3 regions of the Streptomyces sp. NPDC050287 genome follow, and region 2 is predicted to be linked to each of the others. Evidence: predicted binding sites of a transcription regulator. Region 2 holds the regulator's gene; each other region holds the start of a gene.

Region 1 (4,232 bases), on a different contig from region 2:
CGATCGTGGACAGGTCGGCGGCCGTCGGACGCAGGCCCGCCTCCGCGGCGATCGCCGTCGCGATGTCACGGGCCAGCGCCTCGGAGAAGTACGTGCCCGGCACGCTCTGTGCGATGGCCCGGCAGAACAGTCCGGACGCGCTCTCCATGGCGAGCAGGGCCGCCACCGATCCGGCGCCGGCCGACTCGCCGAAGACGGTCACCTGGCCGGGGTCGCCGCCGAACGCCGTGATGTTGTCCCGTACCCACTCCAGCGCGGCGACCTGGTCGAGCAGACCTCGGTTGGCGGGCGCCCCCTCGATGCGGGTGAAGCCCTCGATGCCGACGCGGTAGTTCAGGGTGACGACCACGACGTCGCCGTCCCGCGCGATGCGGTGGGCGTCGTAGCCGGGGCTGCCCGTGTGGCCGAGCTTGTAGGCGCCGCCGTAGATCCACACCATGACCGGGCGGCGGGCGGCCGGATCCGGGTCGGGTGTCCAGACGTTGACCGTCAGCCAGTCGTCACCCGGGGGCACCTCCGGTGCGACGCCACCGCCCAGACCCCCCGCGTCCTGCGGGGGCGGCGGGCCGAAGGCGTACGCGTCCCGGACGCCGTCCCACGCCTCGGCCGGGCGAGGCGCCTGGAAGCGTGCCTCGCCGACCGGTGGCGCGGCGAACGGGATACCGCGGAAGACGGTCAGCCCGTCCTCGGCGCGCCCGCGCACCGCACCCGACACGGTACGGACCTCCGGGTTTCGGGCCTCGGTCGTCGTCACGGTGGGCACTCCTCGCCGTCAGGTCGATGGTTGCTTGCCTGAATCATTGCTGTCACCCACGACGATGTCACCCAGGCCTCGCGCCGGAGTCGGGGATTCGGGTACTCAGCTGGGCATTCCAGACGGTATGTGCGCGCGCATCAACCGCCCTCCCGCCTCAACGACCCGGGCCTGCCCGGGCATTCCACCGGCCCCCGACAACCCCTGTGACCCCGAGCACGCCCGAGGGCGGCACCCCCCGTTTCCAGGGAGTGCCGCCCTCGGTACTGAAGGACGGTGATCGACCGGGGCCGATCAGAAGTCCATGTCACCGCCCGGCATGCCGCCGCCGGCCGGGGCAGCGCCCGCCTTCTCCGGCTTGTCGGCGATGACGGCCTCGGTGGTGAGGAAGAGCGCGGCGATGGAGGCGGCGTTCTGCAGGGCAGAGCGGGTCACCTTCGCCGGGTCGATGATGCCCTCGGCGATCATGTCGACGTACTCACCGGTCGCGGCGTTCAGGCCGTGGCCGACGGGCAGGTTGCGCACCTTCTCGACGATGACGCCGCCCTCGAGACCACCGTTGACGGCGATCTGCTTGAGCGGGGCCTCCAGGGCGAGCTTCACGGCGTTGGCGCCGGTCAGCTCGTCACCCTCCAGGTCCAGCTTCTCGAAGACGCTGGAGGCCTGGATGAGCGCCACGCCACCACCGGCGACGATGCCCTCCTCGACGGCCGCCTTCGCGTTGCGCACGGCGTCCTCGATGCGGTGCTTGCGCTCCTTGAGCTCCACCTCGGTGGCGGCACCGGCCTTGATGACCGCGACACCGCCGGCGAGCTTCGCCAGGCGCTCCTGCAGCTTCTCGCGGTCGTAGTCCGAGTCGCTGTTCTCGATCTCGGCGCGGATCTGGTTGACCCGGCCCTGGACCTGCTCGGAGGAGCCGGCACCGTCGACGATGGTGGTCTCGTCCTTGGTGATGACGACCTTGCGGGCCTTGCCCAGGAGGTCGATGGAGGTGTTCTCGAGCTTGAGACCGACCTCCTCGGAGATGACCTCGCCGCCCGTGAGGATGGCGATGTCGTTCAGCATCGCCTTGCGGCGGTCACCGAAGCCCGGGGCCTTGACCGCGACGGACTTGAAGGTGCCGCGGATCTTGTTGACGACCAGGGTCGACAGGGCCTCGCCCTCGACGTCCTCGGCGATGATCAGCAGCGGCTTGCCCGACTGCATGACCTTCTCCAGGAGCGGGAGCAGGTCCTTGACCGAGGAGATCTTGGAGTTGGCGATCAGGATGTACGGGTCGTCGAGCGACGCCTCCATACGCTCCATGTCGGTGGCGAAGTACGCCGAGATGTAGCCCTTGTCGAAGCGCATACCCTCGGTGAGCTCCAGCTCCAGACCGAAGGTCTGGGACTCCTCGACGGTGATGACGCCTTCCTTGCCGACCTTGTCCATCGCCTCGGCGATGAGCTCGCCGATCTGGGTGTCGGCGGCGGAGATGGAGGCCGTGGAGGCGATCTGCTCCTTGGTCTCGACGTCCTTGGCCTGCTCGAGCAGGGCACCGGAGACGGCCTCGACGGCCTTCTCGATACCGCGCTTGAGGGCCATCGGGTTGGCGCCGGCGGCTACGTTGCGCAGGCCCTCCTTGACCAGGGCCTGGGCGAGCACGGTCGCCGTGGTCGTACCGTCACCGGCGACGTCGTCCGTCTTCTTGGCGACTTCCTTGACCAGCTCGGCGCCGATCTTCTCGTACGGGTCCTCGAGCTCGATCTCCTTGGCGATGGAAACACCATCGTTGGTGATCGTGGGGGCGCCCCACTTCTTCTCGAGGACGACGTTGCGACCCTTGGGGCCCAGCGTCACCTTCACGGCGTCCGCGAGCTGGTTCATGCCGCGCTCGAGGCCGCGCCGTGCCTCCTCGTCGAACGCGATGATCTTGGCCATGTGAAGTGGTCCCTCCAGGACTGGGGGTGATTCCTTCGGACCGCGCCCGCGCCCGCGACGGACGGCTCGCACGCCTGTGGTTCCTTGCCCCACCCGGCCTGCGGGCCTCACCGACCCGGTCCTTCGTTGTCACTCTCACCTTCAGAGTGCTAACGCCAATGATTAGCACTCGCCCCCCGAGAGTGCAAGGCGCACTCGCGAAGCGAGTGCTCGTTGAGGGGTGGTGGTCGGGCGACGGGCGGGCGCAAGCGCCCTGGAGGGATCCGCAGGTGAACAGGGCCCCGCTGCAGCGCCCCGGCACCCCGGACACACCGAAGGGCCCGCACCCCGTGAGAGGTGCGAGCCCTTCGAAGAAGAACAGAAGAACGTCGCTGCAGTTACCCGGCGCGATTCAGCCGGTCGCCAGACGGACCATGTCCGCCTGCGGCCCCTTCTGACCCTGTGAGATCTCGAAATCGACCCGCTGCCCCTCTTCCAGGGTGCGGTACCCGTCCATCTGGATGGCGCTGTAGTGGACGAAAACATCCGCACCACCGTCGACCGCGATGAAGCCGTACCCCTTCTCCGCGTTGAACCACTTGACGGTGCCCTGAGCCATGCCTAACTCCCCTATTACTGGCCCTTGCACAGATCCACACTTCGTGGATCCGGGTCAGACCTCACCCCCCACATGATTGGGGGCGTGCGCCGGAACGCGTCGACCGCGGCCGAATGTATCTGCCCAACTGCCGTCTGCAACAGGTCAATCGGACGAGAATTCAGGACGCGCGCGATCCGGAATGTGGCGAGAATTCGCCTGAATTCAGGGCAAGTCGGGCCCCGCAAAGCTCACAAAAGCCGCGAAAGAGGCGCACACTTTGGCTACATCTTGTCGGGCACAAGGCAGAAACAAAGGCAGCCAACCTGCTGTGCGGCAGCGCCTTCCCCAACTGTACCGCGCTCAACCACACTGAATTGCCCCCTCCGCTTCTCTCACGGAGGGGGCAATTCGATGAACGCTCGGTAACTGATGTTACCGAAGGTAATGATCAGCCGCCGGCCACGGCCGGAATGATGGACACGCCGGCCCCGTCCGGAGTGGCCGTCTCCAGACCCTGCTCGAAGCGGACGTCGTCGTCGTTGACGTACACGTTGACGAACCGGCGCAGCTTGCCCTGATCGTCCAGGACACGCGCGGCGATACCCGTGTGGTTCTTCTCCAGGTCGCCGATGACCTCGCCGAGGGTGGCCCCTTCGGCGGTGACCTCGGCCTTGCCGCCGGTGTAGGTGCGCAGGATGGTGGGGATGCGGACGGTCACGCTCATGCGAGGCCAGCCTCTCGGAAGGAGTCGAGGTTCGGACGGATCGTGGCGGTCAGGCCGGTGTCGGCCACCGCGTCGAGGGTCTTGAGGCCGTCCCCCGTGTTCAGGACGACCGTGGTCTTCGTCGGGTCGAGGAGACCGTTCTCGATCAGCTTGCGGGTCACACCCACCGTCACACCACCGGCGGTCTCCGCGAAGATGCCCTCGGTCCGCGCGAGCAGCTTGATCGCGTCGACGATCTGCTCGTCGTCGACGTC
Region 2 (4,232 bases):
AGGCCGGGCTCCGCCGCGACCTCGGGTACGGGCTTGGGCTTCTTCCACGGCGGGGTCAGGTCCGGAGAGTACTGGCGCATTCGGATGACGATAGGAGAAGCGGCCGGGGAGCACTCACGACACGCCGAAACGGGCCGCCAGCGCGTCCCGCTGCGCCCGTACGAAGGCCGCGTCCACCACCGCTCCGTGACCGGGCACGTACAGCGCGTCCTCGCCGCCCAGGTCGAGGAGCCGGTCCAGGGCGGCGGGCCAGTGGGAGGGGACGGCGTCGGGGCCCGCCTGGGGTTCGCCGGACTCCTCGACCAGGTCGCCGCAGAAGACCACCTCGGGGGAGCCAGGGGATCCGGGGACGAGGACCGCGAGGTCGTGCGCGGTGTGGCCGGGGCCCACGTTCGCCAGCAGGACCTGCCGGCCGCCGCCCAGGTCCAGGGTCCACTCGCCGCTGACCCGGTGGCGGGGCGGCACCAGGGCGTCCACCGCCTCCTCGGCCAGGGAGGCGTCCAGGCCGTTGCGGACGGCGTCCTCGCGCAGCTCCTCCCGCGCCTGCCCGCCGTCGAACACCGTGTCGATGCCGACGGCGCCGAACACCTCCGCCCCCGAGAACGCCGCGGCGCCGAGGACATGATCGAAGTGGGGGTGGGTAAGCGCGAGATGAGTCACACGGTGGCCGGTGAGTCGCTCCGCCTGCCCGCGCAGTCGCGCGCCCTCCGTGAGGCTCGACCCGGCGTCGACCAACAGGGCGCTGCCGTCGCCGACGGCCAGCCCCACCGTGCAGTCCCAGCCAGTCAGCCGACACCGCCCGACCCCGGCCGCCAGCCGCTGCCATCCCAGCTCTTCCCAAGTCACCGTCATACGGCGACGCTAGCCAAGACAGCACGTCCGGGCACGGTCTCGCGGGACCGGCCTTGCCCGAGTCGTACTACTCGGCCGTACACTGGGCCGGGGAACTCTGGCACTCGGATGTGACGAGTGCCAGGACAGGCGCCACGGGGACGACTTTCTGGAGGTGTGTGCGCGATGCTGAGTGAACGAAGGCTCCAGGTGCTGCGCGCCATCGTCCAGGACTACGTCGGCACCGAGGAGCCCGTCGGGTCCAAGGCGCTCACCGAGCGGCACAACCTCGGCGTGTCCCCGGCGACGGTCCGCAACGACATGGCCGCCCTTGAGGACGAGGGGTTCATCGCCCAGCCGCACACCAGTGCCGGGCGGATCCCCACGGACAAGGGGTACCGGCTGTTCGTCGACAAGCTGGCCGGCGTCAAGCCGATGACCGGGCCCGAGCGGCGCGCCATCCAGAACTTCCTCGACGGTGCCGTCGACCTGGACGACGTCGTGGCGCGGACGGTGCGGCTGCTCGCGCAGCTGACCCGGCAGGTCGCCGTAGTGCAGTACCCCTCGCTGACCCGCTCGACCGTGCGGCACGTGGAGCTGCTCTCGCTCGCCCCCGCGCGGGTGATGCTCGTGCTGATCACGGACACCGGCCGGGTCGAGCAGCGGATGGTCGACTGCCCGGCGCCGTTCGGCGACGGTCCGCTCGCGGATCTGCGGGCGCGGCTCAACAGCCGGGTCGCCGGCCGTCGTTTCACCGACGTGCCGCGCCTGGTGGAGGACCTGCCGGAGGCTTTCGACCATGAGGACCGCGGCACGGTTTCGACGGTGCTCTCCACTCTGCTGGAGACGCTCGTCGAGGAGAACGAGGAGCGGCTGATGATCGGCGGCACCGCCAATCTGACCCGCTTCGGACATGACTTTCCCCTCACGATCCGGCCCGTCCTGGAGGCACTCGAGGAGCAGGTCGTGCTCCTCAAGCTCCTTGGTGAGGCCGGGGATTCGGGCATGACCGTACGCATCGGTCACGAGAACGCCTATGAGGGACTCAACTCCACGTCCGTGGTGTCGGTCGGCTACGGTTCGGGCAACGAGGCAGTCGCCAAGCTCGGCGTGGTCGGACCGACCCGCATGGATTACCCGGGAACGATGGGAGCGGTACGCGCAGTGGCACGGTACGTCGGACAGATCCTGGCGGAGTCGTAAGTGGCCACGGACTACTACGCCGTTCTCGGCGTGCGCCGCGACGCGTCGCAGGAAGAGATCAAGAAGGCCTTCCGGCGGCTCGCACGCGAGCTGCACCCGGACGTCAACCCCGATCCGAAGACCCAGGAGCGGTTCAAGGAGATCAACGCCGCTTACGAGGTGCTGTCGGACCCGCAGAAGAAGCAGGTCTACGACCTCGGCGGCGACCCCCTCTCGCAGGCGGGCGGCGCCGGGGCGGGCGGTTTCGGCGCGGGTGGCTTCGGCAACTTCTCCGACATCATGGACGCCTTCTTCGGTACGGCGTCCCAGCGCGGTCCGCGCTCGCGCACCCGGCGCGGCCAGGACGCGATGATCCGGCTGGAGATCGAGCTCGACGAGGCGGCCTTCGGCACCACGAAGGACATCCAGGTCGACACGGCCGTCGTCTGCACCACCTGCAGCGGTGAGGGCGCGGCGCCGGGCACCTCGGCCCAGACCTGTGACATGTGCCGCGGCCGGGGTGAGGTCTCCCAGGTCACCCGGTCCTTCCTCGGCCAGGTCATGACGTCCCGGCCGTGCCCGCAGTGCCAGGGCTTCGGCACCGTCGTCCCGACGCCGTGCCCCGAGTGCGCGGGTGACGGACGGATCCGCTCGCGGCGCACGCTGACGGTGAAGATCCCCGCCGGTGTCGACAACGGCACCCGGATCCAGCTCGCGGGCGAGGGCGAGGTCGGGCCCGGCGGCGGACCCGCCGGTGACCTGTACGTCGAGATCCACGAGCTGCCGCACTCGCAGTTCCAGCGGCGCGGCGACGACCTGCACTGCACGGTCACCCTCCCGATGACCGCGGCCTCCCTGGGCACCAAGGTCCCGCTGGAGACGCTGGACGGCCTGGAGGAGGTCGACATCCGGCCCGGCACCCAGTCCGGCCAGTCGATCCCGCTGCACAGCCGCGGTGTCACCCACCTGCGCGGCGGCGGCCGGGGCGACCTCATCGTGCACGTCGAGGTCCAGACCCCGACCAAGCTCGACCCCGAACAGGAACGACTCCTGCGCGAGCTGGCCAAGCTGCGCGGCGAGGAGCGTCCGCAGGGACAGTTCCAGCCGGGGCAGCAAGGGTTGTTCTCGCGGTTGAAGGACGCGTTCAACGGGCGCTGACGTGAGCTGCGGGGCGACTGCTGGGGGTCCGGGGGTCGGCCCCCGGACAGACGCAGTCAGCCGGGGCAGCAAGGGTTGTTCTCGCGGCTGAAGGACGCGTTCAACGGGCGCTGAGGGCGGGTCGCCAGGCCTTGAAGCGCTGGCACATGCCAAGGGGAAGGCTGGATTCGGACTTGTTCGGAGGACGTGACAACATGCCGTCCATGTCCTCCGCACTGACCGATCTCTTCCACTATCCGATCGTGCAGGCCCCCATGGCGGGCGGTGTCTCCGTGCCGACGCTCGCCGCCGCCGTGTGCGAGGCCGGCGGGCTGGGGTTCCTCGCTGCCGGGTACAAGACGGCCGACGGCCTGTACCAGGAGATCAAGCAGCTGCGGAGCCTGACGGCCCGCCCCTTCGGTGTGAACCTCTTCATGCCGCAGCCCGAGTACGCGGACCCCGCCGCGGTCGACGTCTACGCCCACCAGCTGGCCGGCGAGGCCTCCTGGTACGAGACCGAGCTCGGCGACCCCGAGAGCGGCCGTGACGACGGCTACGACGCCAAGCTCGCGGTGCTCCTCGACAACCCGGTGCCGGTGGTCTCCTTCCACTTCGGCACCCCCGGCCCGGACGTCCTGGACTCGCTGCGCCGGGCCGGCACCTTCACCCTGGTCACCGCGACCACCGCGGACGAGGCCCTCGCCGTCGAGCGTGCGGGCGCCGACGCGGTGATCGCGCAGGGCGTGGAGGCCGGCGGCCACCAGGGCACCCACCGGGACCTCCCGGAGTCCGACGGCTCCGGCATCGGCCTGCTGTCACTGATCGCGCAGATCCGCGAGACCGTGCGCATCCCGATCGTCGCGGCCGGCGGCATCATGCGCGGCAGCCAGATCGCCGCCGCGCTCGCCGCGGGCGCGAGCGCCGCCCAGCTCGGCACGGCGTTCCTCGCCACCCCGGAATCCGGCGCGAGCGCCGTGCACAAGCAGGCGCTGACCAACCCCCTGTTCGTCCGTACGGAGCTGACCCGGGCCTTCTCCGGGCGTCCGGCGCGCGGCCTGGTCAACCGGTTCATGCGCGAGCAC
Region 3 (4,232 bases), on a different contig from region 2:
CATCCGCCTCCCGCACCTCGACGAGGTCGGCGAGGCCCAGGGCCTCAGCGTTCGCCCGGGCCACCCGGGCCGTCGCCGGGTCGCGGTCCACGGCCAGCACCCGGATCCCCGCCCGGGCGAGCGCGATCGCGTCGCCGCCGATCCCGCAGCACAGGTCGGCCACCGAGGTCACGCCGAGGGCCCGGAGCCGCTCGGCGCGGTACGTCGCCACGCTCGCCCGGGTCGACTGCTCGACCCCGTCGGGCGTGAAGAACATCCGCCCGGCGTCCTCGGCCCCGAACTTCGCCGCCGCGCGCTGCCGCAGCCGGGCCTGCCCGAGCGCCGCCGACACCAGCTCGGCAGGGTGCTCCCGGCGCAGCCGGGTGGCGACGGCGAGTTCGTCGGCGGGGGCGGTGCCGCGCACTTCGTCGAGGAGGGCGCGGCCCTCGGGGGTGAGGAGGGAGGCGAGGTCGTTCACCGGGTCATTGTGGGCCAGTAGGTGGACGGTCCGCCTCCGGCGGCGGTGTCGCCCGGGGTTCCCCGCGGGTGGCCTGCGAGGATCCGGGCCCATGGGGACCGTAGGACAAACATACAAAAAACGGGCCGCACTGACGGCCGCGGTCCTGGCGCTGGCCCTGCTCACCGGCTGTGCCCAGTCCGTCGACCCCATCGAACGGCTGGGCAGGAAGGCAGCCCAGCGAGTGGGCTCCCACGGGCCGTCCGGCACGGGGCGGTCGGCCTCGCACGGAGGGCAGCCTGCCTCGCACGGAGGGCGGCCCGCCTCGCACAGAGGGCGGCCCGCGTACCGCCGCTGGGGCCTCGCAGGCCCCCTGCGGCCCGCCCCGCAGCCTCCCGCCCGGCCCCCCGCCGCCCGTACGGCGGGCCCGGCCCTGCCGCCCGTCGTGCGCCGCGTCCGCACCGCCGACAAGGTCGTCTTCCTCACCTACGACGACGGCGCCGAGCGGGACCCGCGGTTCGTCGACCTGGTCCGTGAACTCCGGCTCCCCGTCAGCATGTTCCTCACCGACAGCGTCGTCGGACCGGGCTACGGCCACTTCGCGCGCCTCCAGGCGGTCGGCGCGAGCATCCAGAACCACACCCTCGACCACCCCGCCCTGCGCGGCCTGCCCTACGCCGGCCAGCGCGCCGAGATCTGCGGCCAGCAGGAGAAACTCCGCTCCCGCTTCGGCCAGCGCCCCCGCCTCTTCCGCCCGCCCTACGGCACCTACGACCCGACGACCCTGCGCGCCGCCGCCGACTGCGGCATCTCGACGGTCGTCCTGTGGCGCGCCTCGATGGAGAGCGGCGAACTGACGTACGCGCCGGGCGAGAACCGGCTGCGCCCCGGCGACATCGTGTCGGTGGCATCGGGCGAGTGGACGGACCCGACCCTGCGGGAGCGCACGGTGCGACTGCTGCGGAAGATCCAGGGGCGGGGGCTGACGGTGGGGAGGCTGGAGGACTACCTGTGACGGGAGTCCGGGTGGGCCGAGCGGTGTCCTCCGGGGGGAAGCCCTTGAGCGGGGCGAGCGTGAGACTCCGGGCGGCCAGACCCTCGGGCGGGGCGAGAGCGTGAGACTCCGGGCGGCGAGGCCCTGGGGCGGGACGAGCGTGAGACTCCGGGCGGCGAGGCCCTGGGGCGGGACGAGCGTGAGACTCCGGGCGGCGACTTTTCTGCGCCGGTCACGGCAATCCCGGCACGTCCCACGATTGAGGACGAGGCCCGTTCAGGGCCGAGAGCGGGGGTCCGGGGGCGGCAGCCCCCAGGCGACGTCCACTCCGGCAAAGAGCACCGCGACAGGGAACGCCGACTGAAAAACCTCGCGCCACGCCGGAGGCATTGGCACTCCGCTTGACCGAGTGCTAATCACAGTCATAGTCTCAGGTCTGGCACTCCCCCCTGGAGAGTGCCAACAACGCGACGGGCAGGTCCGGCACCCGCGACGACGGATCCACCTGGTCGCCACCTCAGACAGTTAACCCCGTGAGATCTCCGAAGGGGGAGGTCGGATCGTGACGACCACCAGCTCCAAGGTTGCCATCAAGCCGCTCGAGGACCGCATTGTGGTCCAGCCGCTCGACGCTGAGCAGACCACCGCCTCTGGCCTGGTCATCCCGGACACTGCCAAGGAGAAGCCCCAGGAGGGCGTCGTCCTGGCCGTGGGCCCGGGCCGCTTCGAGAACGGCGAGCGTCTTCCGCTTGACGTGAAGACCGGCGACATCGTGCTGTACAGCAAGTACGGCGGCACCGAGGTGAAGTACAACGGCGAGGAGTACCTCGTCCTCTCGGCGCGCGACGTTCTCGCGATCATCGAGAAGTAATTCACCGGCTTCATCGAGAAGCACTTGCTTTGAACTGCGCCCCTGGCCTCCCCGACCATTAACCAGCCGGGCGCCCGGGGCGCAGTTCGTTCACCTAGATTTCCGAGAGGGCTACGCTCCCATGGCGAAGATCCTGAAGTTCGACGAGGACGCCCGTCGCGCCCTCGAGCGCGGCGTCAACAAGCTTGCCGACACGGTCAAGGTGACGATCGGCCCCAAGGGCCGCAACGTCGTCATCGACAAGAAGTTCGGCGCCCCCACCATCACCAACGACGGCGTCACCATCGCCCGCGAGGTCGAGGTCGAGGACCCGTACGAGAACCTCGGCGCGCAGCTGGTGAAGGAGGTGGCGACCAAGACCAACGACATCGCGGGTGACGGCACCACCACCGCCACCGTGCTCGCCCAGGCGCTGGTGCGCGAGGGTCTGAAGAACGTCGCCGCGGGCGCCTCCCCGGCCGCCCTCAAGAAGGGCATCGACGCCGCGGTCAAGGCCGTGTCCGAGGAGCTCCTCGCGACCGCCCGCCCGATCGACGAGAAGTCCGACATCGCCGCCGTCGCCGGTCTGTCCGCCCAGGACACCCAGGTCGGCGAGCTCATCGCCGAGGCGATGGACAAGGTCGGCAAGGACGGTGTCATCACCGTCGAGGAGTCCAACACCTTCGGTCTGGAGCTGGACTTCACCGAGGGCATGGCCTTCGACAAGGGCTACCTGTCGCCGTACTTCGTGACGGACCAGGAGCGCATGGAGGCCGTCCTGGAGGACCCCTACATCCTCATCAACCAGGGCAAGATCTCCTCCATCGCCGACCTGCTGCCGCTGCTGGAGAAGGTCATCCAGGCCAACTCCTCCAAGCCGCTGCTGATCATCGCCGAGGACGTCGAGGGCGAGGCCCTGTCGACCCTGGTCGTGAACAAGATCCGCGGCACCTTCAACGCGGTCGCGGTCAAGGCCCCCGGCTTCGGTGACCGCCGCAAGGCGATGCTGCAGGACCTGGCGATCCTCACCGGTGCCACGGTCGTCTCCGAGGAGGTCGGCCTCAAGCTCGACCAGGTCGGCCTGGACGTGCTGGGCTCCGCCCGCCGCGTCACGGTCACCAAGGACGACACGACCGTCGTCGACGGCGCCGGCAACTCGGCGGACGTCACGGGCCGCGTCGCCCAGATCAAGGCCGAGATCGAGAACACCGACTCCGACTGGGACCGCGAGAAGCTCCAGGAGCGCCTCGCGAAGCTGGCCGGCGGCGTGTGCGTGATCAAGGTCGGCGCCGCCACCGAGGTGGAGCTGAAGGAGAAGAAGCACCGTCTGGAGGACGCCATCTCCGCGACCCGCGCCGCGGTCGAGGAGGGCATCGTCTCCGGTGGTGGCTCCGCGCTGGTCCACGCCGCCAAGGTCCTCGAGGGCAACCTCGGCAAGACCGGCGACGAGGCCACCGGTGTCGCGGTCGTGCGCCGCGCGGTCGTCGAGCCGCTGCGCTGGATCGCCGAGAACGCCGGCCTGGAGGGCTACGTCATCACCTCCAAGGTCGCCGAGCTCGACAAGGGCCAGGGCTTCAACGCCGCCACCGGTGAGTACGGCGACCTGGTCAAGGCCGGCGTCATCGACCCGGTGAAGGTCACCCGCTCCGCCCTGGAGAACGCCGCCTCCATCGCCTCCCTCCTGCTCACGACCGAGACCCTGGTCGTCGAGAAGAAGGAAGAGGAGGAGCCGGCCGCCGGTGGTCACTCCCACGGCCACTCCCACTGAGTGACGCGCTCTGAGCGCCACGCTCGGCAAAAGGCCCCGCTCCGCACCTCACCGGTGCCGGAGCGGGGCCCTTCCCCTTCGCGGGTCACATGCCCTTCACAGGGCCGCGGGGCTCAGAGACCGAGGGACCTCGCCTTCGCGGGTCACTCCCCGAACGCGCCCAGCTGCTCCATCAGCCCGGCCC

The links. The regulator HrcA, encoded in region 2, represses chaperone genes, less so after heat shock. The targets are predictions, from matches to a motif close to TTNGCACTCNGNNNNNCNGAGTGCNAA.
Region 1: the regulator HrcA is predicted to act here: its motif matches at 2,801-2,827, upstream of groL (chaperonin GroEL).
Region 3: the regulator HrcA is predicted to act here: its motif matches at 1,820-1,846, upstream of groES (co-chaperone GroES).

What each region holds. Positions count from the first base shown of each region.
Region 1 covers NZ_JBITIY010000018.1:154,034-158,265, reverse strand. The annotation lists gene ACIBK3_RS41310 (carboxylesterase/lipase family protein) at 1-763, opposite strand, end outside; gene groL (chaperonin GroEL) at 1,049-2,674, opposite strand; gene ACIBK3_RS41300 (cold-shock protein) at 3,066-3,272, opposite strand; gene ACIBK3_RS41295 (MoaD/ThiS family protein) at 3,703-3,978, opposite strand; gene thrC (threonine synthase) at 3,975-4,232, opposite strand, start outside.
Region 2 covers NZ_JBITIY010000006.1:108,491-112,722, reverse strand. The annotation lists gene ACIBK3_RS22535 (DUF3097 domain-containing protein) at 1-80, opposite strand, end outside; gene ACIBK3_RS22530 (MBL fold metallo-hydrolase) at 115-852, opposite strand; gene hrcA (heat-inducible transcriptional repressor HrcA) at 1,018-2,034, shown strand; gene dnaJ (molecular chaperone DnaJ) at 2,035-3,171, shown strand; gene ACIBK3_RS22515 (nitronate monooxygenase) at 3,375-4,232, shown strand, end outside.
Region 3 covers NZ_JBITIY010000002.1:298,016-302,247, forward strand. The annotation lists gene ACIBK3_RS06750 (methyltransferase domain-containing protein) at 1-457, opposite strand, end outside; gene ACIBK3_RS06755 (polysaccharide deacetylase family protein) at 549-1,451, shown strand; gene groES (co-chaperone GroES) at 1,993-2,301, shown strand; gene groL (chaperonin GroEL) at 2,423-4,048, shown strand; gene ACIBK3_RS06770 (ester cyclase) at 4,192-4,232, opposite strand, start outside.